2 linked regions of the Alicycliphilus denitrificans K601 genome follow. The protein of the gene in region 1 interacts with the protein of each later gene in a pairwise test. Links are inferred from orthologs where the notes say so. Each region holds a gene or a part of one and is shown on either strand. Other genes may lie near its edges. The genes, in order: cysE and cysK.

Region 1 (11,957 bases):
CTCACCGGCGGCAAGGGCGCCGACAGCTCCATCGAGGCCCTGGGCACCCAGGCCACGTTCGCGCAGGCGATGCAGGTGCTCAAGCCCGGCGGCACGCTGTCGAGCCTGGGCGTGTATTCCGAGGACCTGTCGATCCCGCTGGCGCAGTTCGCCGCCGGCCTGGGCGACCACACCATCCGCACCGCGCTGTGCCCCGGCGGCAAGGAGCGCATGCGCCGGCTGATGAACGTGATCGCCGCCAACCGCCTGGACCTGGGGGTGCTGGTCACGCACCAGCGCAGGCTGGACGAGATCGTCGAGGCCTACGACCTGTTCTCGCACCAGCGCGACGGGGTGCTCAAGATCGCCATCAAGCCTTGATACGGCCCGCGCGCGTCACGCGAAGCCGCGCAGCTCGCCCCACTCGGCCCAGGGCGCGCGCGTGGAGCGCATCGCGTTGATGGGCGCGGCCTCGTCCTCGTAGCCCAGGGCCACGCCGCAGGCCACGTGGTAGGGCTCCGGCAGGGCCAGCTGGCGCTGCAGCGTTCCGGCGTAGCGGCGCCAGAAGCCCTGGGCGCAGGTGGTCAGCCCGTGGTGCACGGCCAGCAGCATCAGGGACTGCAGGTAGATGCCCAGGTCCGCCCACTGCGGCAGGCCCATGCGCTCGTCCACGCACACGAAGATGCCCACGGGGGCGCCGAAGAACTCGGCGTTCCTGGCCAGCTGCTCCAGGCGCGCGGCCTTGTCCTCGCGCGGGATGCCGATGGCGCGGTACAGGTCCTCGCCATTGGAGAAGCGCCGCGTGCGGTAGGGCTCCCACAGGCCCGGGGGATAGGACTGGTTGGCGGGGCCGTCCTCGGCCCGGGCCTGGGCCACCGCGGCCAGCACCTGCCGCAGGGGCTCGCCCGTCAGCGCCAGCACGCGCCAGGGCTGCAGGTTCCCGCCCGAGGCGGCCTGGGCCGCCTCCTGCAGCACGGTCTGCACCAGTTCGGTGGGCGGCGCGTCGGGCAGGAAGGCGCGCACCGAGCGGCGCTTGCGCAGGGCCTGGGTCACATCCATGGAAATCTCCCTTCTTCAAGAATTGGCGGCCGGCGCGCCGGCACGCGCGCGGCGGCGTTGGCGGCGCTATTTGCCGATGATGTCGTTGAGCCGGGCGGCCGGGAACTGCTCGCTCAAGGCGGCGTCGCCGGGCACGCAGTCCTTGCCCTGGGGTGTGGACTGCGAGAGCTTCTCTATGGCCTGCCACAGCAGCGTGATCTGGTGCTCCTGCGCGCCCGCGCTGTCGATCAGGCCGCGCATGGCCTGGGTCAGCGGGTCGTCCTGCTGCGCGGTCACGCCGTAGGCGCTGAAGGTGGTCCCCTCGGGCTTGTGCGACTCGGTCACGTCGGCGCTGTGGCCCTCCCTGGAGGGGATGATGCGCGCCGGGATGCCCACGGCCGTGGCGCCCGCGGGCACGGGCTTGATGACCACGGCGTTGCTGCCTATTTTTGCCCCGTCGCCCACCTCGAAGCCGCCCAGCACCTTGGCGCCGGCGGCCACCACCACGTCGCGGCCCAGCGTGGGGTGGCGCTTGGCGCCCTTGTACAGCGACGTGCCGCCCAGCGTCACGCCGTGGTAGATGGTGCAGCCGTCGCCCACCACGGCGGTCTCGCCGATCACCACGCCCATGCCGTGGTCGATGAAGACGCGCTCGCCTATGACCGCGCCCGGGTGGATCTCTATGCCCGTGAACCAGCGCGCCAGGTGCGAGATGAAGCGCCCCAGCCACTTCAGGCCGTGCCTCCAGCACCAGTGCGCGGGCAGGTGCAGCCAGATGGCGTGCAGGCCCGGGTAGCAGGTGACCACCTCGAAGCGGCTGCGCGCGGCAGGGTCGCGGTCGAGGATGCACTGGATGTCGGATCGCAGGCGGGCAAGCATGAAGGGCAACGGATGTAACGAAAAAAGGCTTTGCAGTCTAGCGGCTCGGCCGCGCCGCCTGGAGCATGGACTTGGCGACACCGCGCAGGATGTGGATTTCCTCCTGCGTCAGCTGCGCGCGGTTGAAGAGCTGGTTCAGGCGCGGCATGAGCTTCTTGGGCGCGGCCGGGTCCAGGAAGCCGATGGCGGCGAGCGCCTGCTCCCAGTGCGCCAGCATGCCGGCCAGCTGCGCGGCGTCGGCGCGCTCGCCCTGGGGCGCGGACTCCTGCACCGCGAAGCCGCCGAGCGCCTGGCGCCACTCGTAGGCGACGACCTGCACGGCCGCGCCCAGGTTGAGCGAGCCGAACCCGGGGTTGGTGGGAATGGAAAGCGCCACGTGGCAGCGGTAGACGTCCTCGTTGGCCATGCCGAAGCGCTCGGAGCCGAACAGGAAGGCCACGCCCGACTCGGGCTCAGGATTTATAGCCGAATCGGCCTCTATCGCCCGTCCACCAAGCGCTTGCAGCTCGTTTTTCAGTAGCATTTCGAAATGCTGGCGCGGCGTGCGCGTGGGCGGGCCGAAGTCGCGCGGCGTCATGGCCGTGGCGCACAGGTGGCTCATGCCATCGAGCGCCTCGTCCAGCGTGGCGACGATGCGGGCGCGCTCCAGCACGTCGAGGGCGCCGCTGGCGCGCTGTATGGTTTCCTCCTTGCGCAGCACGTTGGGCCAGCGCGGCGCCACCAGCACCAGGTCGTCGAAACCCATGGTCTTCATGGCGCGCGCGGCGGCGCCCACGTTGCCGGCATGGCTGGTCTGGATGAGGATGAAGCGGGTTTTCATGAAAGCGGGGGCACCGTGGGCCGCAGGCATGCGGGCATGCCTGCGATTGTCGCCGCAAGCGCGCAAGCGCGCCGGCCAAGTAAAATGCGCGCTTTGCGCCCGCATCGCCGGCCGCGCGCCTTCCGGCCGAGTGGCCGCCCTGTTCCTTCATCACAATCCATGTCGTCCAATCTGCACCCCATGCTCAACGTGGCCATCAAGGCCGCACGCGCCGCCGGCGCCATCATCAACCGCGCGGCGCTCGACGTGGAGGCGGTGCGCATCTCGCAGAAGCAGATCAACGACTTCGTGACCGAGGTGGACCAGGGGGCCGAGCAGGCCATCATCGAGACGCTGCTCACCGCCTACCCCGGCCACGGCATCCTGGCCGAGGAATCGGGCTCGCAGCACGGCTCCAAGCATTCCGAGTACGTCTGGATCATCGATCCGCTGGACGGCACGACCAACTTCATCCACGGCTTCCCCGTCTACTGCGTGAGCATCGCGCTCGCGGTGAAGGGCAAGGTGGAGCACGCCGTGGTCTACGACCCCACGCGCAACGACCTGTTCACCGCCACGCGCGGGCGCGGCGCCTTCCTGAACGACCGGCGCATCCGCGTGTCCAAGCGCACGCGCCTGGGCGACTGCCTGATCTCCACGGGCTTCCCGTTCCGCCCGGGCGACAACTTCAAGCAGTACATGGCCATGATGGCCGAGCTGATGCCGCGCACCGCCGGCCTGCGCCGCCCCGGCGCCGCCGCGCTGGACCTGGCCTACGTGGCCGCGGGCTACTGCGACGGCTTCTTCGAGGCCGGCCTGTCGATCTGGGACGTAGCCGCCGGCGGCCTGCTGGTGACCGAGGCCGGCGGCCTGGTGGGCAACTTCACGGGCGAGGCCGACTACCTGGAGCAGCGCGAATGCCTGGCCGGCGCGCCGCGCATCTACGGCCAGCTGGTGGGCCTGCTGGGCAAGTACAGCAAGTTCGCCAGCGCCGGCGAAAAGGCCTCCGTGCGCCAGGCCATGGCCGACGCGCCGGACGCTGCCGCCGATGGCCAAGCCCCCGCAGCGGACGCCACCACGCACCCGGACAGCGCGGCCGAGGACACGCAGACCCGGCCAGGCGCCGCCCCCTGAGCCGCACTACAGAAACAATAGCATCTAGCGCTTTTCCATAAAGCGCTGGAGGCCGTTTTTCCATACAAACCCACACCCGGCCCCGGCGCGCGGCGCGCGCCGCCCGGTAGCCCCCGGCGTCACCAAATTTAATAGCACCAAAGCGGTACAAACCCGGGCACGCCGCCGTCCGTGCTTTCCTGCATCGTCCTCTGCAACTCCGTAGAATGCGGCTCTTGTAAGAACGTGTATATGCGCCCAGCTCCCGCCGGGGCGGCACCCGCGTTCTGCGACCGGATCTGGCGCATGCCCACCCCGCGTGCGGCCAAAGCCGCGTGCCCAGCCCTCATCTTGGAGACACCATGCAGGCCTTACTCGCCCTATCGCGGGCCATCGACAAACTCAACGCCTTCGTCGGCAAATACAGCATCTGGCTGATTTTTGCGGCCACGGTCATCAGCGCCATCAACGCCATCGTCCGCAAGGTCTTCAACTACAGCTCCAACGGCTTCCTGGAAGTGCAGTGGTACCTGTTCGCCTGGTCGTTCCTGGTCGCCGCCGGCTACACCCTGCTGCACCGCGAGCATGTGCGCATCGACGTGCTCAACAGCCGGCTGCCCAAGAAGGTGCAGCTGTGGATAGAGATCCTCGGGCTCATCTTCTTCCTGACCCCCATATGCATCCTGGTGCTGTGGCTGTGCATTCCCATGCTGGGCGAGAAGTTCGCAACGGGCGAGATGTCGCCCAACCCCGGCGGGCTGCTGCGCTGGCCGGTGTGGGCGGCCCTGCCCGTGGGCTTCGTGCTGCTGCTGCTGCAGGGCTGGTCCGAACTGATCAAGTGCATCGCCTTCCTCAGGGGCCAGGGGCCGGACCCGACGGTCAAGCTCGGAGAGAAAAGCGCCGAGGAGGAACTCGCCGAACTCCTGCGCCAGCAGGCCGCCGCTGCCGCACGCAACCCCGCCCCCCACGCACACTGAACGAGAGCGACCTAGATCATGGAGTTCATCGCCGCCAATTTCGCCCCGCTCATGTTCGGGGGACTGCTGTGCTTTCTGATCCTGGGCTTTCCCGTGGCCTTCAGCCTGGGGGCCTGCGGATTGTTCTTCGGCCTGCTCGGCATCGAGCTGGGCGTCTTTCCCGCCTCCACCCTGGCCTGGCTGCCGCAGCGCCTGATCGGCATCATGGCCAACGAGACGCTGCTGGCCGTTCCCTTCTTCACGCTCATGGGCCTGATACTGGAGCGCAGCGGCATGGCCGAAGACCTGCTCGACTCCGTGGGCCAGGTGTTCGGCCCCCTGCGCGGCGGCCTGGCGCTGGCCGTAATCCTCGTGGGCGCCATGCTGGCGGCCACCACGGGCGTGGTCGCCGCGTCGGTGATCTCCATGGGCCTGATCTCGCTGCCCATCATGCTGCGCTACGGCTATGACCGCAGCCTGGCCAGCGGCGTGATCGCCGCATCGGGCACGCTGGCGCAGATCATCCCGCCGTCGCTGGTGCTGATCGTGCTGGCCGACCAACTGGGCAAGAGCGTGGGCGACATGTACAAGGGCGCCTTCGTGCCCGGCTTCGCGCTGGTGGGCCTGTACGTGCTGTGGGTGATCGCGCTGGCCATCTTCAAGCCCAAGATGGCGCCGGCGCTGCCGCCCGAGGCGCGCACCCTGCGCGAGCCCAACGGCAGCGCGGGCTACACGTCGCTGGCCCTGCTGGCCCTGCTGTCCACCGCGGTGGCCGTGGTGCTGGCGCAGAACATGGAGGCCGTGCACACCTGGTGGCAGGGCGAGCTGGTGGAGTCCGTGCCCACGGACGAGAAGATCGTCGTCGCCATGTGCGGCGGCACCTTCGTGGCCTGGCTGATCGCACTGGCCAACCGCGTCACCCGCCTGGGCCTGCTGTCCAGGCTGGCCGAGCGCGTGACCTTCGTGCTGATCCCGCCGCTGCTGCTGATCTTCCTGGTGCTGGGCACCATCTTCCTGGGCGTGGCCACCCCCACCGAGGGCGGCGCCATGGGCGCCATGGGCGCCATCGTCATGGCCGCGTCGCGCGGGCGCCTCAACATGTCGCTGCTCAAGCAGGCGCTGGCCACGACGACCAGGCTGTCGTCCTTCGTCATGTTCATCCTGATCGGCGCCACCTTCTTCAGCATGGTGTTCCAGGCCGCCGACGGCCCGGTGTGGGTGGAGCACCTGCTGGCGCAGCTGCCCGGCGGCCAGGTGGGCTTCCTGGTGTTCGTGAACATCATGATCTTCGTGCTGGCGTTCTTCCTGGACTTCTTCGAGCTGTCCTTCATCGTGGTGCCGCTGCTCGCGCCCATCGCCGACAAGATGGGCATCGACCTGGTCTGGTTCGGCGTGCTGCTGGCGGTCAACATGCAGACCTCGTTCATGCACCCGCCCTTCGGCTTCGCGCTGTTCTTCCTGCGCTCGGTCGCGCCCGACAAGCCCTACGTGGACCATGTCACGGGCAAGACCATAGCGCCGGTGACGACGATGCAGATCTACAAGGGCGCGATTCCCTTCCTGATCCTGCAGCTGACCATGGTGGCCATCCTGATCACCTTCCCCGGCCTGGTGACGAGCCAGCTCGACAAGAAGGTGGACGTGGACATGAACGCCGTGGGCACGCAGATGCTGGAGAACCTGAACCAGCAGGACCTGAACTTCGGCGAACCCGGCGCCGAGGGCGCCGAAGAGAACAAGGACGACGCCGGCGCCGCCCCCGCGCCGGAGCTGGAGCCGCCCGCGAGCGACGCCGCCGCCACCCCCGGCGCGGCCGAGGCCGACGACCCGGTCAAGGCCCTGGAGGAAGCGGCGGGCAAGCGCTGACCGGCCTCCGCCGACGACGCCCGGTGCACCGCATCGGGCGTTCGCGTTTGCGGGCCGCGATGGTTGTGGACATGCGCCGGGTGCGCGACCATCGGCACTTCGCATCCATGGCGTGATCGGCGGTTGACAGACAAATGGCTCGCACGGGTACAGGCAGCAGACAGAGGGCGGCACGGGCGCTGGAGCAGTTCACGCCCGCCACGCGCGCCTGGTTCGCGTCGGCCTTCGGCGCGCCCACGTCCGTGCAGGAGGCCGCGTGGGACGTGATACGCGGCGGCGAATGCGCGCTGGTCATCGCCCCGACGGGCTCCGGCAAGACGCTCGCGGCGTTCCTGCACGCCATAGACCGGCTGTTCGCGGAGAAGGACGGGGCCACGGCCGATGCCGCGCCCGGGGCGGCCACCCGCGTGCTCTACATCTCGCCCATCAAGGCGCTGGGCGCCGACGTGCAGCGCAACCTGCGCCTGCCGCTCGACGGCGTGGGCGCGCAGCGGGTACGCCGCGGGGACCCGGCCGTGGAGATCACGGTGGGCATGCGCACGGGCGACACCCCCAGCGCGCAGCGCGCGGCGCTCCTGCGCAGGCCGCCCGACATCCTGATCACCACGCCCGAATCGCTCTACCTCATGCTCACGTCGAAGGCGCGCGAAACGCTGCGCGACGTGCGCACGGTCATCGTCGACGAGGTGCACGCGGTCGCGGGCACCAAGCGCGGGTCGCACATGGCGCTGAGCCTGGAGCGGCTCGACGCCCTGCTCGACCGGCCGGCGCAGCGCGTGGGCCTCTCCGCGACCGTGCGGCCCGTGGACCGCGTGGCGGCCTTTCTGGGCGGGGCGCGGCCGACCACCGTGGTGAACCCGCCGGCCGGCCGCAGGCTGGAACTCAGGATCGTGCTGCCGGTGCGGGACATGGCGGACATCCCGGCGCGCGACGAGTCCGGCACCATGGGATCGATCTGGCCGCACGTGGAGGCCAGCATCCTGGAGCAGGTGCTCTCGCGCCGCTCGACCATCGTGTTCGCCAACTCCCGCGGCGCCGCGGAGAAGCTGACGGCGCGGCTGAACGCGCTGTACGCCGAGCGCATGCAGATCCCGCAGCAAGGCGACGCCCCCGCGGCGGTGCAGTACGCGTCCTCCAGCGGCGGCACGGGCAACCGGACGGACGGTGCCGCGCCCCTGATCGCGCGCTCGCACCACGGCTCGGTCTCCAAGGAGCAGCGCAGCGACATCGAGGACGCGCTCAAGTCCGGGGCGCTGCGGTGCGTGGTGGCCACCTCCAGCCTGGAGCTGGGCATAGACATGGGCCTGGTGGACCTGGTGATCCAGGTGGCCGCGCCGCCCTCGGTCGCGAGCGCCCTGCAGCGCGTGGGGCGTGCGGGGCACCAGGTAGGCGGGACGTCCCGCGGCCTGGTCTATCCGCGCACGCGGCGCGAGCTGGTCGATGCCGCCGTGACCGTGCGCCGCATGCTGGCGGGAGAGCTCGAAGCCATCGAGCCGCCCCGCAACCCGCTCGACGTGCTGGCGCAGCAGACCGTGGCGGCCGTCGCCATGGACGCCATGCACGTGGACGACTGGTACGCCCTCGTGCGCAGGGCCGATCCGTTCCGCGCGCTGCCGCGCAGCGCGTTCGATGCCACGCTGGACATGCTGGCCGGGCGCTACCCGTCCGACGAGTTCGCCGAGTTCCGCCCGCGCCTCGTCTGGGACCGGATCGGCGGGCAACTCGGCGCACGCCCGGGCGCGAAGAGCCTGGCCGTCATCAGCGGCGGCACCATTCCCGACCGCGGCATGTTCACCGTCATGTTGCCCGAGGGCGAGGAAAAGGCGGGCGCGCGCCGCGTGGGCGAGCTGGACGAGGAGATGGTCTACGAATCCCGGGTGAACGACATCATCACCCTGGGCGCGACCTCCTGGCGCATCCAGCAGATCACGCACGACCAGGTGATCGTCGTTCCCGCGCCCGGCCGGTCCGCGCGGCTTCCGTTCTGGCGCGGCGAGGGGCTGGGGCGCCCCGCGGAACTGGGCGAGGCCATAGGCGCATTCCTGCGCGAGGTGGATGCCGCGCCCCGCGACGCCCATGCCGCGCTGGAGGCTGCGGGCCTGGACGCCAACGCCATCGCCAACATCCTCCAGCTCGCCGCGCAGCAGCGCGAGGCCACGGGCGCATTGCCCACCGACCGCACCCTGGTCATCGAGCGCTGCCGCGACGAGGGCGGGGACTGGCGCGTCATACTGCATTCGCCCTACGGCCAGCGCGTGCATGCCCCCTGGGCGCTGGCCATCGCGCAGCGCATCCGCCAGCGCCTGAACGTGGACCCGTCCGTGGTGGCGGGCGACGACGGCATCATCGCGCGCATCCCGGACATGGAGGGGCGCACGCCCGGCGCCGAGCTTTTCCTCTTCGACGCCGAGGCCGTGCAGCGCATCGTGGCCGAGGCCGTGGGCGCATCGTCCCTGTTCGCCGCGCGCTTTCGCGAGTGCGCCGCCCGCGCGCTGCTGTTGCCCAGGCGCAGCCCGGGCAAGCGCTCGCCGCTGTGGCAGCAGCGCCTGCGCGCGGGGCAGCTGCTGGAGATCGCGCGCGGGTATCCCGACTTCCCCATCCTCATCGAAACGGCGCGGGAATGCCTGCAGGACGTCTACGACCTGCCGGCCCTGGGCGCGCTCATGCGGCGGCTGCAGGACGGCGGCATACGCATGCTGGAAGTCACCACGGAAGTCCCCTCCCCCTTCGCCGCGGACCTGCTCTTCGGCTACGTGGCCGAGTTCATGTACGAGGGCGACGCGCCGCTGGCGGAGCGGCGCGCCTCGGTGCTCTCGCTCGACAGCAGCCTGCTCGCGGACCTGCTGGGCCAGGTGGACATGGGCGAGATCCTCGACCCCGTCGTAGTGGAACAGGCGGGCCTGGAGCTGCAGCGCATCGCCGTGCAGCGCAGGGCATCCGGCATGGAAGGGGTGGCGGACCTGCTGCGCGAGCTCGGCCCGCTCGCGCCGGACGCCATCGTGCAAAGAACGGCGCAGCAGGACCCGGCCGCCGTGGCGGTATGGCTGAGCGGGCTCGAAACGGCGCACCGCGCCATGCGCGCCACGGTGGCGGGCGAAGAGCGCTGGGCCGCCATCGAGGACGCGGCGCGGCTTCGCGACGCGCTGGGCGCCAGGCTGCCCGCGGGCGTACCGAAGGCGTTCCGCGAGCCCGTGCCCGATCCACTGCGGGACCTCGTCGCCCGGTATGCGCGCACCCACGGGCCCTTCACCACGAGTGAGGTGGCGCAGCATTTCGGGCTGGGCGCCGCCGTGGCCGACGAGGCGCTCGAACGGCTGCAGGCCCAGGGCAAGGTGCTCAAGGGCAGCTTCGGCGTGGAGCGCCACCTGCGCGCGCAGGATGCGCACAGGCTTGCGCAAGGCCCCGTCGCGCGGCACGAATGGGTGGCCGAGGACGTGCTGCGCCGCCTGCGCCAGCGCTCGCTGCAGGCGGCGCGGGAGGCCGCGAAGCCCGCCACGCAGCACGCCTACGTCCAGCTCGTGCTGGAGCGGCAGGCATTGGTGCCGGAGCTGACGGCCCGCGCGGCGAACGACGCGCCGCCCTTCGCGCAAGGGACGCTGGAGGGCACCGCCGGCGTGGCGCGCGTGCTGGAGCAGCTGGCGGGGCTGCCGCTGCCGGCATCGCAATGGGAGAGCCTTGTCCTGCCGGCGCGCGTGCGCGACTACCGGCCCTTCATGCTGGACGAGCTGCTGGCGTCCGGCGAGGCGGTCTGGGCCGGCCACGGCGCGGCGGGCGATGGCGACGGCCTGGTGTCGCTGCACCTGAGCGAGATGGCAGCCGACACGCTTGCCCCGCAGCCGGAGGCGGGCGGCGATGCGCCCACCGGGCTGCGGCAGGCCATTCTCGACGTGCTGGGGCGCGGCGGCGCCTTCTTCGCGCGCCAGATCGCCCAGCATGTGGACGCCGATCCCGCGCAGCTGCATGCCGCGCTCTGGCAGTTGGCCTGGAGCGGCTACGTCACCAGCGACGGCTGGCAGCCCTTGCGCGCGTTGACGTCCCCGCACGGATCGCGCCGCGCCGAGACCATGCGCCCACAGCGCCGCTCGTGGCGCATGCGAGGCCGGCCGCAGCCACCGGATGCGCCGGAACATGCGGGCCATTCGGGCATTGCGCTGGGAGACCTCACGCTCGCGGGCCGCTGGTCCCTCGTGCAGCGCCCTGCATCCAGCGATACCGAGCGCGCCTTCGCGCTGGCCGAGGGCCTGCTCGACCGCCACGGCATCGTCACGCGCTCCGCCGTCATGGCGGAGAACGTGCCGGGCGGACTGCCGGCATTGCGGCCCGTGCTGCACGCCATGGAGGACGCGGGCCGCGTGCTGCGGGGCAGGTTCGTGGACGGCCTGGGCGCGGCCCAGTTCGCCGACAAGGCGGCCATCGAGCGGCTGCGCGAGTTGACGCAGCTGCAGACAGCTCAGCCGCTGGCCGTCGCGCTTTCGGTGCTGGACCCGGCCAACCCGTTCGGCGCGGCCCTCGCCTGGCCCGCGCACCGCCTGGGCATACGCCCCCAGCGGCGCAGCGGCGGCATCGTCGTGCTCTGCGGCGGCAGGCTGGCGCTCTACCTCACGCCGGGCAGGCGCCAGTTGCTGACCTGGCTGGACGCCGAGCGCGCGGACGAGCGCACGGCGCTCGCGCATGCGCTGCAGGCGCTGGTCCACGCGCTGGAGCGCGAGAAGCGCGGCCGCTTCACCATCGAAACCGTCGACGAACAGCCGGTCGGCAGGTACCCGCTGCTCGGGCTGCTGCGCGAGGCGGGCTTTTCCCGCGTGCCCAAGGGGCTCAGCTGGTACGGGTGACTTCCGCAGAAACGAAAAACCGCGGCCGGGGCCGCGGTTCTTCCATGGGCGGCAGGCACGGTGCCCGCCAGGATGGACCTCAGATCTTCACGGAAGCCATGGTCTGCAGGAACGGCAGCTCGGAGATGCGGCTCCACAGAATCTGGTCGCGCTGGAAGGCGCGCAGGTCCTCGTAGATCTTCTTGAAGGCGGGCTCCTTGGCGCTGTGCTCGGCATAGACCTCCTGCGCGGCCTTGAAGCCGGCCTCGACGACGGCCTTCGGGAACGGCTTGAGCTGGGTGCCCGAGCCGACCATGCGCTTGAGCGAGACCGGGTTGAGCATCAGGTACTTGGAAGTGCCGTCCTGGTTGGCCACGGCGGCGGCCGCCTTGACGATGGCCTGGTTCTCGGGCGACAGCTTGGCCAGCGCCTTGTTGTTGACGAAGAACTCCAGGTCGGCGCCGCCTTCCCACCAGGCGCCGTAGTAGTAGTACTTGGCGACCTTGTTGTAGCCCA
Region 2 (15,393 bases), 360 kb from region 1 along the record:
TCTTGAGGTCGAGCACCATGCCCCATTTACTGCGGTTCACGCCGAGGAAGGCACGGCTTTCGGCCTCCAGCGTCGAGGGGTACTTGCGCAGGTTGTCGCCCACGGGCGGCTCGATCTTGATGACCTCGGCGCCCTGGTCGGCCAGCAGCGAGCAGCCGTAGGGGCCGGCGATGTAGGCGCTGAGGTCGAGCACGCGCACGCCGCTCAAGGGGCCGCGCGGGCCCTGGCGCTGGATGGTCGGTTGGCTCATTTTCAGTCAGATTGGCATGTTGCGCAGGCGCAGAAGGCGTGGCCTGCTATGGTTTTTAAGTCATCAGTCAGCGGTGATGTTGCGTTCCTTGGCCAGGGTCTGCCAGCGCTTCACGTCGCGTTGGATGATGTCGGCGAACTGCGCGGGCGTGACGGGCTGGACGATGGCGCCTTCGCGCAGGAAGCTGGCCTTGATCTCGGGCTTGGCCAGCACCTGGTTCACGGCCTGGTTGAGCTGGTTCACGATGGCCGGCGGCGTGCCTGCGGGCGCCAGCAGTCCCCACCACAGGTCGAACTCGTAGCCCGGAACGGCCGTGGCCATGGGCGTGAGGTCCGGCGCGATGGGGCTGGGTGCGAGGCTGGTGATGCCGATGGCGCGCAGCTTGCCGCCCCGAACCATGGGCAGGATCGACGGGCCGCTGGAGATCATCATCTGCACCTGGTTGCCGATCACGTCCGTCACGGCCGGGCCTTGGCCCTTGTAAGGCACGTGGGTGATGTCGAAGCCCGGCGCCATGGAGCGCAGCAGCTCGGTGGCGAAATGGTTCACGCTGCCGGTGCCCGAGGTGGCGTAGTTGTACTGGCCGGGGTGGGCCTTGACCTCGCGCACCAGCTCGGCGGGTGTCCTGGCCGGAAAGTCCTTGTTCACCGCCACCACGAACGGCCCCTTGGCGAACATGGCCACGGGGGCGAAGCTCTTGACCGGGTCGAACGGCAGTTTGGCCTGCACGGCGGCGTTGGTGGTCATGCTCGACGATACCGCCACGATGGTGTAGCCGTCCGGTGCGGCCTTGGCCACATAGCCGGTCCCGGTGTTGCCGCTGGCGCCGGGGCGGTTGTCCACCACCACGGGCTGCTTGAGCAGGTCGCTCAGCTCCTTGGCCACCTGGCGCGCGAACACGTCGTTGGAGCCGCCGGGCGGGTAGGGCACGACCATGGTGATGGGCCTGGCTGGATAGGGCGCGTCGGCATGGGCCAGGCCCGAGAACGCGGCGAGCGCGGCGGTGGCGGCCATGGCGAAGCGGCGGCGGGAAGGTGTCATGGGTTTGTCTCCTGTATGGGTTGAGAGTCAGTTGGAAACCAGCCCGCTGGCGCGCGCGCTGGCCACGATGGCCTGGGCGCGCAGCACGAAGGGGCGGTCCACCATCTTTCCGTCCACCACATAGGCGCCGACGGCCCCGGCATCGGCCTGCTGCGCGGCCTGCAGCACGCGCTGCGCGTGGGCGATCTCGGCATCGGTGGGCTGGTAGACGCTGTTGGCCAGCGCGATTTGGCTGGGGTGGATGCAGCTCTTGCCGATGAAGCCCAGGCGGCGCGAGAGCTCTGCCTCGGCGCGGAAGCCCTCGGTATCGCGGATGTCGGCAAAGGCGCCGTCGTAGGCGAACACGCCGGCCTCGGCGGCCGCCATGCGCACGGCGAAAAGGGCCTGCTGCAGGGCACTGGGCTCGCGCCGGTGCACGCCATAGGGCTCGAACAGGTCGCCCAGGCCCAACTGCAGGCCGGCCACCAGCGGATGGGCGCAGGCCAGCGCGGCGGCGGTGCGCAGGGCCTTGGGAGTTTCGATGTTCAGCAGCAGGCGCGGCGGCTCCTGCACGCCGTTGGCCCGGGCGGCTTCGGCAACGAGGGCCGCGGCCTCTGCCACGGCCTCGGGGCTGTCGGGCTTGGGAAGGTTGACCAGGTGCAGGCCGGGCCGGACCACGGCGGCGATGTCGGCGGCGAAGTGCGGCGTGTCCATGGCGTTCACGCGCACGATCAGCGTCTTGCCATGGCCCTGCGCCTGGGCGCTTTGCAGAAAGCCGCGCAGCAGCGTGCGCGCTTCGTTCTTGCGCGGCTCGGCCACGGCGTCTTCCAGGTCGAACGACAACGCGTCGGCCTCGCTGGCCACGGCCTTGGCGAACAGCTCGGGGCGGGAGGCGGGAACGAACAACTTGCTTCTCATGCGGCCATTGTGGGCAACAAGTAAGCAAAGAAAAACACAGCTAATATTGATTCAAACAATAGAAAAACTATGGAAACAGCCTATCTGGAAAGCTTTTTGCTGGTGGTGGAGACCGGCTCCATGGCCGAGGCGGCGCGGCGCCTGGACATCACCGCGGCGGCGGTGGCGCAGCAGATCCACAGCCTGGAGCGCGAATTCCACGCGCCGTTGCTGGCGCGCGCCGGCCGCACGGTGCAGCCCACGCCGGCGGGCCACCGCCTGGCGCACAGCGCCCCGGCGCTGCTGCGCGAGCTGGCCAACGCCAAGACCCAGGTGAACGAGGCCGGCGCGGCAGGCGAGCTGGTGATAGGCACCATCAACACCGCGCTGCACAGCCTGCTGCCGGACATCCTGTCGGGCTTCGTCGCCCGCTGTCCTAATGTCAAGGTGTTCCTCGAATCGGGCACCACGCGCCAGCTCTACCAGGCGGTGCAGCAGGGCCGGCTCGATGCCGCCGTGTGCCTGCATCCGCCGTTCGCGCTGGCCAAGACCTTCGACTGGGCGCTGCTGCGCGAGGAGCCGCTGGTGCTGCTGGCGCCGCGCAGCCTGGCGCACCTGGAGCCGCACGAGCTGCTGCGCAGCCAGCCGCTGATACGCTACGACCGCCAGCTGGGCGGCGGCCAGATGGTGGAGCGCTACTTGCGCGCGGCGCAGATCGCCCCGCGCGAGCGCTTCGAACTCAGCTCGCTGGTGGCGATTGCGATGATGGTGGACAAGGGCCTGGGTGTGGCCCTGGTGCCCGACACCGCACTGGCCTGGCCCGACGGCCAGGGCGTGGTGCGACTGGCCTTGCCCATGCGGCAGGCGGAGGTGCGGCGTTTTGGCGTGATCTGGCTGCGCGCATCGGCGCGGTTGCCGCTGATCCATCACCTGGTGGCCTGCGCCCGCGCCGTGGTGGCCGAGCGCGGCGGGCCGCAGGCGCCTCCCAGATGAGCGGGGCAGGGGCGTGGCGCCCGCCGTCCCATGGGGGGTCAGAGCTTCGCCTGCTCCCCGAAGGCTGCCGGCGGCGGCGTACGCCCCAGCTCCTTGAGCACTTTCAGCGCAATGGCGATGCCGGTATTGCCCGCAGGCACACCGGCGTAGACAGCCGTTTGCAGCAGCACTTCCTTGATGGTGTCCACGTCCAGCGGCGCGGCCTCGGGATCATCCGGGTCGGCCAGCAGGCCGGTGCGTAGATGCAGCTCGAATTCCTCCCAGCGGCCCATGGCGGCGGTGATGGCCAACACCATGATGCGGCGGGTGCGCCTATCCAGCCCCGGCCGGCTCCAGATGCCGTCCCAGGCATAGCGGGTGATCATGCGCTGGAATTCCACGTTCAGCGCATTGGCGCGGGCGATGGATTGCTCCACCCACTCGTCGCCCAGCACTCGGCGGCGATTGTCCAGTCCGCGTCGCAGGCTGTCTTCCCGGGTATCGGTCATGGGTCGATGCTCCTTCGTTTCCCTATTTGCAACAGCGCCTCGCAGGTACGGTGCCGTGTGTGCTCTATGCCGCGCCGCCCGAGCCGCGCGTGCCCGAGGACGGCAGCGGCACGCCCAGCATGGCGCAGGCCACGGCCTCGCCGACCTTGATGCCGTCCACGCCGGCGGACAGGATGCCGCCCGCGTAGCCCGCGCCCTCGCCCGCGGGGTACAGGCCGGGGGTGTTCAGGCTCTGGAAGTTCTCGCCGCGGTCGATGCGCAACGGGGCGGAGGTGCGCGTCTCCACGCCCGTGAGCACGGCGTCCGCCATGTCGTAGCCGCGGATCTTGCGCGCGAACGCGGGCAGGGCTTCGCGCATGGCCTCGGTGGCGTAGGCGGGCAGGGCGTCGTCCATGCTGGTCAGGGTCACGCCGGGCTTGTAGGAGGGCTCCACCTCGCCCAATGCCGTGGAGGTGCGGCGCGCGAGGAAGTCGCCCACCCGCTGCGCGGGGGCGTTGTAGTCGCCGCCGCCCAGCGCGAAGGCCCGCGATTCGAGCTGGCGCTGCAGCACGACGCCGGCCAGCGGGTGCGCCTGGCCCGGGGCCAGCGCCTCCACGCCATGGGTGGCGCCCAGCAGCGCCTCGAAGGCGGCGGGGTCGCGCGGATAGTCGCGCGGGTCCACGCCCACCACCATGCCGGCGTTGGCGTTGCGCTCGGCGCGCGAATACTGGCTCATGCCGTTGGTCACCACGCGTCCGGGTTCGCTGGTGGCGGCCACCACCGTGCCGCCGGGGCACATGCAGAAGCTGTAGACCGTGCGCCCGCTGCCGGCGTGGTGCACCAGTTTGTAGTCGGCCGCGCCCAGCAGCGGATGGCCCGCATGCTTGCCCCAGCGCGCGCGGTCGATCACGCCTTGCGGATGCTCTATGCGCACGCCCACCGAGAACGGCTTGGCCTGCATGGCCACGCCGCGCGCGTGCAGCATGGCGAAGCTGTCGCGCGCGCTGTGGCCCAGGGCCAGCACGGCGTGCGATGCGGCCAGCTCGCTCTCCTGCCCCGTGCGCAGGTCGAGCACGCGCAGGGCGCGCAGGTGGCGGCCCTCCAGCAGCACGTCGGTCACGCGCTGCTCGAAGCGCACCTCGCCGCCCAGGGCGATGATCTGCGCGCGCAGCGCCTGCACCATCTTCACCAGCCGGAAGGTGCCGATGTGCGGGTGCGCGGCATACAGGATCTCGGGTGGCGCGCCGGCGTCCACGAACTCCTGCAGCACCTTGCGCCCCAGGTGGCGCGGGTCCTTGATCTGGCTGTAGAGCTTGCCGTCGGAGAAGGTGCCCGCGCCGCCCTCGCCGAACTGCACGTTGCTTTCGGGGTTCAGCTCGCGCCGGCGCCACAGGCCCCAGGTGTCCCGGGTGCGCTCGCGCACGGCCTTGCCGCGCTCCAGCACGATGGGTGCCAGGCCCATCTGCGCCAGCACCAGCGCGGCAAAGATGCCGCAGGGGCCGAAGCCCACGACCACGGGGCGCTCCATGCCTGCGGCCGGGGCATGACCCACGGGGTGCCAGGCCATGTCGGGCGTGGACTGGATGTGCGGATCGGCGGCGTGGCGCGCCAGCAGCGCGCGCTCCTGCGCCGGGTCGGCCAGCGCCACGTCGACGATGTAGACGGCCAGCAGGTCGGCCTTGCGCGCGTCGAAGCTGCGCTTGTGGACCTGCAGCGTGGCGATGGCGCCGCCGTCCATGCCCAGCGCCTGGGCGGCCAGGGCGCGCAGGGCGGCTTCGGGGTGCTGTTCGGGTTCGAGGGGCAGCGCGGCCAGGGGCAGGCGCAGTTCGGAGAGGCGGAGCATGGCTTGTGGCGATCAAGCAAAAGGGGCGCAATGGTAGCACCTCGTGCCACGGAGGTTTTGCATGAAAAATGGCTTTAACCCTCTATAGGGTTGCGGTAGTAGCTATTAAATGCATAGTATGGCGGGCGGCATTAGGACCATGGGTCCATGTCGCCGTGCCGGGCCTTTCGCTGCTGGCGTTCTGCCTGGATCCAGCCCTTGAGCGCGGCCGGGTCGGCGCGCAGGGCGTTCAGCTCCCTGCGCAGTTGCAGGTTCTCGTATTCGATGATCTGCAGGTGCGCGCGCAGTTCGCGCATGAGGTTCGCAGGCTTGAGGCTGCGGGCGGGATCGAGCCCGAACTCCCGCAGGAAATGCCCCTGCACTTCCCGTACCTCCTGCTGCAGTTCCTTGAGCTGTTCGGCCAGCACGCGGTTGTAGTGTGCGAGGCGCTCCTCGCTCAGGCCCGCGATGTGGTCGGGGGTGATCTGCTCGATCTCCAACTGCAGCTGCAGCAGGTCGAGCAGCCTGTTGGCCGCGTAGGCCTGGTTCACGCGCTGCATCAGGGCCGTCTTGCGCTCGCGCTCGGCGGGGTCTGTCTCGCGGTCGGGGTGCAGCTGGCTGGCGAGCTTGCGGTAGATCTCGCGCACCGATTGCGTGGCCTGCGCGGCGGCCTCCCGGGCCTTGCGTTCGCGGGCGCCGGGCTTGCGGCGGCGCGTGGCGCGATGGGCCTCGCGCTGCCGCTCGGCCTCTTCCTTTCGGGCCTGCATCTGTTCGTCCAAGCGGCGCATGAAGTCCTCGGGCGAGTCCATGTCCGCGTCGCATTCCTGCCCGGCCATGTCGCCGCCCTCGGCTTCCCCGGCGTCGGAGTCGCTGCCGCCGTGGCGGTCGTGGATCTCCTGGAGGCCGGCGCGCGTGGCTTCGTCGGGCACGGCGTCGATCAGCATGGTGAGCCGGCCGGCGATGGCCTCGCTGAGGGTGCGGCGTTCGGACTTGGCCAGCCTTTTGTCGCTGCTCTGCGCGTCCAGGTGGCGCACCAGCTCGGCCACCAGCGCCACGTACGCCCTCTGCAGCGGCACGGCTTCGCGAGCGTGGCGCTCGCGGTAGGCGTCGATGGCCTGCTGCCAGTCCGCCAGCAATTCGCGCTGCCGTGCGATCTGCTCGATGTGGTGGTTGAACGTCTTCTGCTGGCCGCCGAGCGGCGCACCGTGGTGCGCCGCGGGGATGCGGACGGGGGCGTGGCGTGCGGCTGTCATGGCCGGGCGATTGTGCCCCGCCCCGGCCCGTCAGGCCGTGGGCAGGAACCCATCGACCGACAGGTAGCGCTCGCCCGTGTCGTAGTTGAAGCCCAGCACGCGCGCGCCCTTGGGCAGGTCGGGCAGCTTCTGCGCAATGGCCGCCAGCGTGGCGCCCGAGGAGATGCCCACCAGCAGCCCTTCCTCGCGCGCGGCGCGGCGTGCGTATTCGCGCGCGGGCTCGGCATCGACCTGGATCACGCCGTCCAGCAGGCTGGTGTCCAGGTTCTTCGGGATGAAGCCCGCGCCCAGGCCCTGGATGGGGTGGGGGCCGGGCGCGCCGCCGGAGATCACGGGCGAGAGCGAGGGCTCGACGGCGAACACTTTGATCTGCGGGAACTTGGCCTTGAGCACGCGCGCGCAGCCCGTCAGGTGCCCGCCCGTGCCCACGCCGGTGATGAGCACGTCCAGCCCTTCGGGGAAGTCGGCCAGGATCTCCTGCGCCGTGGTGCGCGCGTGCACGTCGGCGTTGGCGGGGTTGTCGAACTGCTGGGGAATCCAGGCGCCGGGGGTCTGCGCGGCCAGCTCCTCGGCGCGCGCGATCGCGCCCTTCATGCCCTTTTCCTTGGGCGTCAGGTCGAACTGCGCGCCGTAGGCCAGCATCAGGCGGCGGCGCTCGATGCTCATGCTGTCGGGCATGACCAGGATCAGTTTGTAGCCCTTGACGGCGGCCACCAGCGCCAGGCCTATGCCGGTGTTGCCGCTGGTGGGCTCGATGATGGTGCCGCCGGGCTTGAGGGCGCCGGACCTCTCGGCGTCCTCCACCATGGCCAGCGCGATGCGATCCTTCACCGAGCCGCCGGGGTTGGCGCGCTCGGACTTGACCCACACGTTGGCGCCGGGCCCGAACAGGCGGTTGATGCGGATATGGGGGGTGTTGCCAATGGTTTGCAGGACGTTGTCGGCTCGCATGGTGTCTCCGGAAAAAGAAGTGGAAATCCGCCGGCATAGCGGGATGCAGACGCCGATTGTGGAGGACTTGTCGTGCCGCGTCGCGATAACGATATGTCGCAGCCGTGATATGCGCGTGCTCTGCGCGCAGCACAATGGAGAGATCGTTATCGACAGGCCAGACCCCATGACCCTCCTGCAGTCCACCATGCTCATGCTTACCGCCAGCTGCGCGCTGTTGCTCATAGGCTTCTCCGCGCGCGAGTCGCGCTGGGGCCCGGCGCTGATGATGCTGGGCATCGTGGGCTCGCTCCTGATCATTGCCTACAACATCTATGAACAGCTGCCCGCGCGGTGAGACAATGGCGGCCGTGAAGCACGCCAGACCGCCGCTGGTGCGCGCTTGAGAAGGCCGCACTGGAGGAACGTCCGGACTGCACAGGGCAGCGTAGCAGCTAACGGCTGTCCACCGTGAGGTGAGGATCAGAGCAACAGAGACGAGTCCGAGCGGGTGCCGCCACGGAGTGTTCTGTGAGGCGCCAGCGCAAGCTGGCGAGAGGACAGCGAAAGCTGTCCGAACCCGGCGCAAGCCGGGTCCGAACAGCCACCCCGAGCGGGCAACGCCCGCTCGGGGTGAAACGGGCAATCTCTACGCGCAGCAACACCAAGTAGGCACACGTTGACGGGGCCCCCGGAGTGTGCGGGTAGGTGGCATCGAGCCGGGTGGGCGACCCCCGGCCCAGAGTAATGGCGGTCACGCCCGGGCAACCGGGTGCACAGAATCCGGCTTATCGGCGCGCTTCACACTTTTTCATCGCCGGCCCCCTCAGAGGGGGCCGTTCCGTTCTTTCAGAACCGTTCCCAGGGCTGCAGGTAGCGCCACTGCCCCTCGGGCAGGCGCGCGAGCGGCAGGCGGCCCATGCGTATGCGCCGCACGCCCAGCACGCGCAGGCCCACGGCGGCGCACAGTTCGGGAATGCGCGCCATGTCCACGCCCTTGAGCGCCAAGCGCAGGTGGGTCTCGTTTTGCCAGCTGGCCTTGAGGTGCGGCGCGGCCGGGCCGCCGTGGTGCGGCAGGTTGCGGCCCAGGGCCTGCAGGCCGTCGGGCGCAATTTGGCCTTCCACGTGCACTGTGCATTCCTGCTCCAGCAGCGCCATGTCCTCGGCCAGCCGGCGCGCGATGCGCCGCTCCTGCGTGTAGACCGTCAGTCCGCTGGCGCCGGCGGGCAGCGGCGCTGCGCATTCGAGCGCGCGCAGGTGGCGGCGCAGCACGCGCGTGCCGGGCCGGTCGAGCTCGGCCGCGTGGCGTTCGGCGCGCAGGAATTCCTGCGCGTTGGCATTGGCGGGCCGGTGCAGCAGCAGGGTGACCGGGCGCAGGTCGAGCAGGTTGGCGTCGGGTGCCAGGGCCACGGCTTGCGTGGGCGCCACGCGCGCCGCAGGCTCCTCGACGACCCGGCCGTCCACCGATACCCAGCCGCCCTCGATGTACTGCTCGGCCGTGGCGCGCGAGCAGCCCAGCTGCTGCGCCACGCGCTTGGCCAGGCGCACGGCCTCGCCCGCGCCGGCTTCAGTCATTGCCCGGCTCCAGCATGCGGATGCGCTCCACGTGCGCGAGCAGCGATCGCTGCGCCACGGGCCACATGCGTGGCGGCACGTCGTCGTAGGCCAGGCGCACCCAGTCGTCCATGCTGCCTTCGGGCAGGGCCTGCATGGCGGCCAGCACCTTGGCCTCGCGCGCGAGGCGGTGGGCCTTCAGGCGCGCGATCGCGGCGCGCGCCTCGCCCAGCACGTAGCCGTGCGCGGGCAGGATGAATTCCACGCCGTGCACGGCGCACAAGGCGTCGAGCCGGTCCAGTGAATCCAGGTAGTCGGCCATGTTGCCGTCCGGCGGGTCGATGACCGTGGTGCTGCCGTTCAGGATGTGGTCGCCTGAGAAGAGCAGGCCGTCCTCGCGCAGCAGCAGGCACAGGTGGTTGGCCGCGTGGCCGGGGGTGTGCACCACCTCAAGAGTGTGGGTGATTCTGCCCTCCGGAGCTTGTCCGGTAAGCGCCAGGAGCTCTCCGCTTTGTAGCGCCCGGTCGGGCGTGAACTGGCTGGCCGCGCGCGCCGTGGGGGCCGAGGGCAGGCCCAGGATGGGCGGCTTGGGGCGCCCGTGCGCCGCCACCATGGCCTGCAGCGGCGCAGCGCCGGGCGAATGGTCGGCGTGCGAATGGGTGCACGCGATCATGCGGATATCGCCGCCCGCGGCGCGCCACAGCCGCTCCAGGTGCGCCAGGTCGGCCGGGCCGGGGTCGATGGCGATGTAGCCCGTGCCGGGGTCGCCCACCAGGTAGCTGTTGGTGCCGGGGCCGGTCATCACGCCGGGGTTGGGCGCGGTCAGGCGCTGCACGTTCCTGAGCAGGGGCACGGGCGTCTCGCTCTGCCAGTCCAGCGCATGCTCGCTGCGGCCCGTGGGCGTGACCAGGGCCAGCTCGCCGTAGGGCGGCTCGTGCTCCATGAAGCGCGCCTCCTTGCCCCCGAGCAGGCCCGAGCGCGGGCTGCTGACCCACAGGGGCTTCTCGCCCGCCACGGCGGCCAGCACGGCGTCCACGTCGGCGAACTGCGCCAGGCGCTGCAGCGTGCGTATGGTGGGGAAGATCATGAAGAACTGCCCCGCCTCGTGGCGCGCCAGCGCGTCGGCCGGGCGCACCCACACGGGCTCGAACTGCTCGGACTCGTCGGCCACCGGCTCCTGCCCCGCGGGCATGCGCGCCACGAGGAAGGGCACGGCGAAGCGCTTGGGCAGGTTGCGGTCGCCCGTCCAGTGCGCGAGCTGGTACACGGCGTCGGCCGCCAGGCGCAGGCCGCGCGCGGCGCATTGCGCGGCGAACGTGGTGCCGGGCGCCGGCTTGCGCTCCAGGGCGGCGATGTCGTCGGCGTCGGCCCAGCTGCCGTCGGCGCGGCGCGCGAGCAGCACGCCCAGCTCCTCGAAGCTCTCGCGGATCGCGGCCATGGCGTCGGTCAGGCGCGCGGCGTCCTGCGCCGGGCGGTGGTCGGCCAGGGCGTGGCTGGCGGGGTCGGCGTCCTGCGGCTCGATGCCGCCGCCGGGGAAAACGTAAGCGCCGGGCACGAAGCTGGCCTTGTCCGAGCGGCGCGTCATCAGCACCTCCAGCGCGCTCGCGCCGCCGGGCTGGGGCGCGTCGCGCAGCAGCAGCACTGTGGCTGCGTCCAAGGGGGTGGCGGGTTCGCGGTGGGGGTGGAGCTGTTGGTTCTGGCGTGGCATCGCCGCATTATCGGCAAGAGCGGCCCGCCAGGTGGCGGCGCCCGCCCGCATGCGTGCGCGGCGGATAATCGCGCCATGCAGATCCGCTTCACCAAGATGCAGGGCGCGGGCAACGACTTCGTGGTGCTCGACGAGACCCGGGAGCGCCTGGGCCTCACGCCCGCGCAGTACCGCTTCCTGGCCGACCGCCACTTCGGCGTGGGGGCCGACCAGATCCTCACCGTGCGCCCCTCGCCCGCCGAGGGCATCGACTTCGAATACCTGATCCACAACGCCGACGGCGGCCAGGTGCAGCAGTGCGGCAACGGCGCGCGCTGCTTCGCGCGCTACGTGCGCGACAAGGGGCTCACCGCCAAGGACCGGATCCGCGTGCAGACCATGGCCGGCGTGATCGCGCCCGAGCTCACCGCCGACGGGCGCGTGACGGTGGACATGGGCCGCCCGGTGCTCGACCCCGCGCGCCTGCCGTTCGACACCGCGGGCCTCGTGCCCGTGCCGCAGGGTTCTGTAAAAAAATGGCCTCTGGCGCTGGATGGACAAGCGCCGCAAGCTACCGTAATGATAGTGGCCGTGTCCATGGGCAACCCGCATGCCGTGCAACTGGTCGATGACGTGGACAGCGCCCCCGTGGCCCGCACCGGCCCGCTGATCGAGGGCCACCCGCGCTTCCCGCAGCGCGTGAACGCGGGCTACCTGCAGGTCGTGGGCCGCACCGAGGTGCGCCTGCGCGTGTACGAGCGCGGCGCGGGCGAGACCCTGGCCTGCGGTACGGGCGCCTGTGCGGCCGTGGTCGCGGGCATCGGCCTGGGCCTGCTCGACGCGCGCGTGGACGTGCATACGCGCGGCGGCCTGCTCACCATCGCCTGGGCCGGCGGGCTGCAAGACCCCGTGTTCATGACCGGCCCCGCCACCACCGTTTTCGAAGGCCAGATCGACATTCCCGAGACACCATGACCTCTTCCTCCTCCCCCGTTTCTCCCATCACCGAAGACGACATCGCGCATTTCCTGGTCAACACGCCGGGCTTCTTCGAGCGCCACGCCGAGCTGCTGGCCAGCGTCACCATCACCAGCCCGCACGGCCAGCGCGCCGTGAGCCTGCACGAGCGCCAGGCGGAGATGCTGCGCGAGAAGATCAAGGGCCTGGAGCACCGCGTCATGGACATGGTGCGCCACGGCCACGAGAACGCCGCCATCGCCGACAAGATCCACCAGTGGTCGCGCCGGCTGCTGGCCGAGCGCGACGCGGCCGCGCTGCCGCAGGCCGTGGAGCAGGGCATGCAGGCCCTGTTCGACGTGCCGCAGGTCGCACTGCGCCTGTGGGGCATGGCGCCCGGGCATGCCGGGCAGCCGTTCGCCCAGGGCGTGAGCGAGGACGTGCGCTCCTTCGCCTCGTCGCTGACCATGCCGTTCTGCGGCCCCAACCTGGGCTTCGAGGCCACGGCCTGGCTGGCGCAGACCGGCCAGGTGCAGTCGCTGGCCCTGCTGCCGCTGCGGCGCGGCGCCATCGACAGCGCCGAGCAGCCCGCCTTCGGCCTGCTGGTGCTGGGGTCGCCCGATCCGCACCGCTTCGAGGCCACCATGGGCACGGAATTCCTCGCGCGCATGGCCGAGCTGGCCAGCGCGGCACTGTCGCGGCTGCTTTGAAAAATGGGGCTGCCTACGCTTGCTGGCAGCAGGTTTCAGTATGTTTTCATGCTGGATCCGTTGATTGGTAAGCGCTAGCAGCTATGAAATCCGATGCAGCCTGAAACTCCGCAGCCCCCGCAACTGCCGCCCGAGGCGCTGCAGTACCTGGAGCACGTGCGCGTGGAAAAGCGCTTGGCCGCGCGCACGCTCACGCTCTACACGCTGGACCTGCAGCGGCTGGCGGCCTTTGCCGCGGACGCGGGGCTGCCGCTCCTGCGGCTCACTGGCGCGCACGTCCGCCGCTTCGTCGCGCAGATGCATGCGGCGGGGCGCAGCGGGCGCGGCATCGCGCTCATCCTCTCGGGCTGGCGCGGCTTCTACGCCTGGGCCGCGCGCCAGGGCCTGGTGCCGCACAACCCGGTGCAGGACGTGCGCGCGCCCAAGGCGCCCAAGCCGCTGCCCAAGGCCCTGCCCGTGGACGAGGCGGTGCGCCTGGCCGAGCACGAGGAAAGCGGCGCCGACCCCTGGCTGGAGGCGCGCGACGCCGCCATCGTCGAGCTGCTCTACGGCTGCGGCCTGCGCGTGGGCGAGCTCGTGGGCCTGGACGTGGCGCCCAGCCCGGCCGCGCACCAGCAGGGGCGCGGCTGGATCGATCTGCAGGCGGGCGAGGCGCATGTGTTCGGCAAGGGAGCCAAGCGCCGCAGCGTGCCCGTGGGCCGGGCCGCCGCCGAGGCGCTGCGAGGCTGGCTGGCCGTGCGCGCCCAGCCTTTCGGCGGCGCGGCGGCGGATGCCGCGCTGTTCGTCGGCCGGCGCGGCGCGCGCCTGTCGGCGCAGTCCGTGTGGCTGCGCCTGCGCCAGCGCAGCCAGCGCGCGGGCCTGACCACGCCCGTGCACCCGCACATGCTGCGCCATTCGTTCGCCAGCCACCTGCTGCAGTCCAGCGGCGACCTGCGCGCCGTGCAGGAGCTGCTGGGCCACGCCAACATCACCACCACCCAGGTCTACACGCGGCTCGACTTCCAGCACTTGGCGCGGGTGTACGACCAGGCCCACCCGCGCGCGCGGCGCAAGTGAGCCGCGGCCCCTCGGGTCAGAAGCTTTCCCACTCGCCCTCGGGCTCCACCGCCTTGGTCTGGACGGCGGGGCTGGGCGTCGGCACCGGCAGCTTGGCCGTCGCCGGCCTGGCCTGCCTGGTGGGGACGGCCAGGCGAGGCTGCGGGCGGTCCGCCTCCCGGCGCACGGCGGGGCCGTCGCCCTGGTCCAGCTTGAACACGGCCACGGCCTGCACCAGGTCCTGTGCCTGGTGGTTCAGGTTGGAGGCGGCGGCGGCCATTTCCTCAACCAGCGCGGCGTTCTGCTGCGTGACCTGGTCCATCTGCGTGACGGCCTCGCCGACCTGGCTCACACCCGCGCTCTGCTCGCCGCTGGCGGCGCTGATCTCGCCCATGATGTCGGTGACGCGGCGGATGCTGCCCACCACCTCCTGCATGGTGGCGCCGGCGCGATCCACCAGCTGCGAGCCCTGCTCGACGCGCTGCACGCTGTCGGTGATGAGCTGCTTGATCTCCTTGGCCGCCTCGGCACTGCGCTGCGCCAGCGAACGCACCTCGCCGGCGACCACGGCAAAGCCGCGGCCCTGCTCGCCGGCGCGCGCGGCCTCGACGGCGGCGTTGAGCGCCAGGATGTTGGTCTGGAAGGCGATGCCGTCGATGACGCCGATGATGTCGGCGATCTTGCGGCTCGCGTCGTTGATGCCGCTCATGGTCTCGACCACCTGAGCCACGACTGTGCCGCCCTGCACGGCGACGGTGCTGGCGCCCTGCGCCAGCTGGTTGGCCTGGCGCGCGTTGTCGGCGTTTTGGCGCACGGTGGCGCCGAGCTGTTCCATGGAGGCGGCGGTCTCCTCGAGGGCGCTGGCTTGGGCTTCGGTGCGCGCCGACAGGTCCTGGTTGCCCTGGGCGATCTCGGCGGAGGCGGTGGCGACGCTCTCGGAGCCCTCGCGCACCTTGCGCACGACCCGTACCAGGCCTTCCTGCATGCGCTGCAGGGCCCGCAGCAGCTGGGCGGTTTCGTCGGAGCCCTTGGCCTCGATGGTGTGCGTGAGGTCGCCCGCGGCCACGGCATCGGCGATCGTCACGGCCTCGGAGATCGGGCGGGTGATGGCGCGGATGATCCAGCGCGCCATGAGCAGCGCCAGGACCAGTGCCGCGGCGGTGGTCAGGCCTATGGCCCACTGGATGCTGCGGACCGCGCCCGTGGCAGCTTCAATGGACGCGTCCATGTCGCGGTTCTGCTCATGGATCAGGTCGTTGAGGATGTCGTGGTAGGTGGCGCGCACGGCCGGTATCTGGTCGATCACGATGGCGCGCGCGTCGTCGGTGCGGCCGGCCTTGATGGCCTCGATATAGCGGTTCTGCAGGTCAATGTACTGCGCGCGCGGGCCCTTGAATCGTTCCATGCCGGCCTTGCCCCGTTCCGAGGTGATCAGCGTCTGCAGCGTGTTCAGCCGCTCGCCGATGCGCTTGCGCGTCTCGAGCACGGCGGCGACCTGCCGGTCGATGCGGGCGGCATCCCGGTCGTGCAGCATGCTGTTGAGGGCCACCTCGTTCGTGCCCAGCAGGTCCTTGATGTCGCGCAGCTGGCTGATCTTCGGATACTGGTCGCGGACCACGGCACGCAGGTCGTCATGCATCGCCCTGGTCTCGAACAGCGCCACGGCGCCCATGAGGATGATCATCAATGCCATCAAGCCAAAGCCCAGGGCGAGGCGGGTGCGGACTGTCATGGTGAATCGGAGGAGTGGGTCAAGAACAGGTGCCTGCGCAGCGGGACGCGGCATGGTGTAAGAGCGGGACTAATTCGGCATAAAGT

Evidence for each region.
Region 2: the proteins of cysE (region 1) and cysK interact in binary tests that used the Escherichia coli proteins (3 or more experiments, as listed by UniProt). The link is inferred for Alicycliphilus denitrificans K601 from one-to-one orthologs.

Annotation. Positions count from the first base shown.
Region 1 is NC_015422.1:3,910,444-3,922,400, forward strand. The notes cover bases 1-2,857. They hold cysE (serine O-acetyltransferase), read right to left. Parts: upstream 1,897-2,857; coding sequence 1,105-1,896; downstream 1-1,104. Other genes in these bases: ALIDE2_RS18640 (NAD(P)-dependent alcohol dehydrogenase), read left to right, coding at 1-360; ALIDE2_RS18645 (nitroreductase), read right to left, coding at 376-1,038; ALIDE2_RS18655 (RNA methyltransferase), read right to left, coding at 1,934-2,716. Outside these bases: ALIDE2_RS18660 (inositol monophosphatase family protein), read left to right, coding at 2,876-3,829; ALIDE2_RS18670 (TRAP transporter small permease subunit), read left to right, coding at 4,171-4,785; ALIDE2_RS18675 (TRAP transporter large permease), read left to right, coding at 4,804-6,630; ALIDE2_RS18680 (ATP-dependent helicase), read left to right, coding at 6,765-11,462; ALIDE2_RS18685 (TRAP transporter substrate-binding protein), read right to left, coding at 11,542-11,957.
Region 2 is NC_015422.1:4,259,109-4,274,501, reverse strand. What follows is about bases 5,694-8,578. They hold cysK (cysteine synthase A), read right to left. Parts: upstream 7,654-8,578; coding sequence 6,733-7,653; downstream 5,694-6,732. Other genes in these bases: ALIDE2_RS20270 (RNA pseudouridine synthase), read right to left, coding at 8,482-8,578; ALIDE2_RS20275 (hypothetical protein), read left to right, coding at 7,820-7,990; ALIDE2_RS20285 (J domain-containing protein), read right to left, coding at 5,694-6,702. Also shown: ALIDE2_RS20315 (CoA transferase), read right to left, coding at 1-250; ALIDE2_RS20310 (tripartite tricarboxylate transporter substrate binding protein), read right to left, coding at 314-1,291; ALIDE2_RS20305 (HpcH/HpaI aldolase/citrate lyase family protein), read right to left, coding at 1,319-2,188; ALIDE2_RS20300 (LysR family transcriptional regulator), read left to right, coding at 2,258-3,160; ALIDE2_RS20295 (carboxymuconolactone decarboxylase family protein), read right to left, coding at 3,199-3,648; ALIDE2_RS20290 (NAD(P)/FAD-dependent oxidoreductase), read right to left, coding at 3,713-5,470; more of ALIDE2_RS20285, read right to left, coding at 5,602-5,693; more of ALIDE2_RS20270, read right to left, coding at 8,579-9,207; ALIDE2_RS20265 (MBL fold metallo-hydrolase), read right to left, coding at 9,200-10,894; dapF (diaminopimelate epimerase), read left to right, coding at 10,970-11,848; ALIDE2_RS20255 (DUF484 family protein), read left to right, coding at 11,845-12,540; ALIDE2_RS20250 (tyrosine recombinase XerC), read left to right, coding at 12,634-13,596; ALIDE2_RS20245 (methyl-accepting chemotaxis protein), read right to left, coding at 13,613-15,307.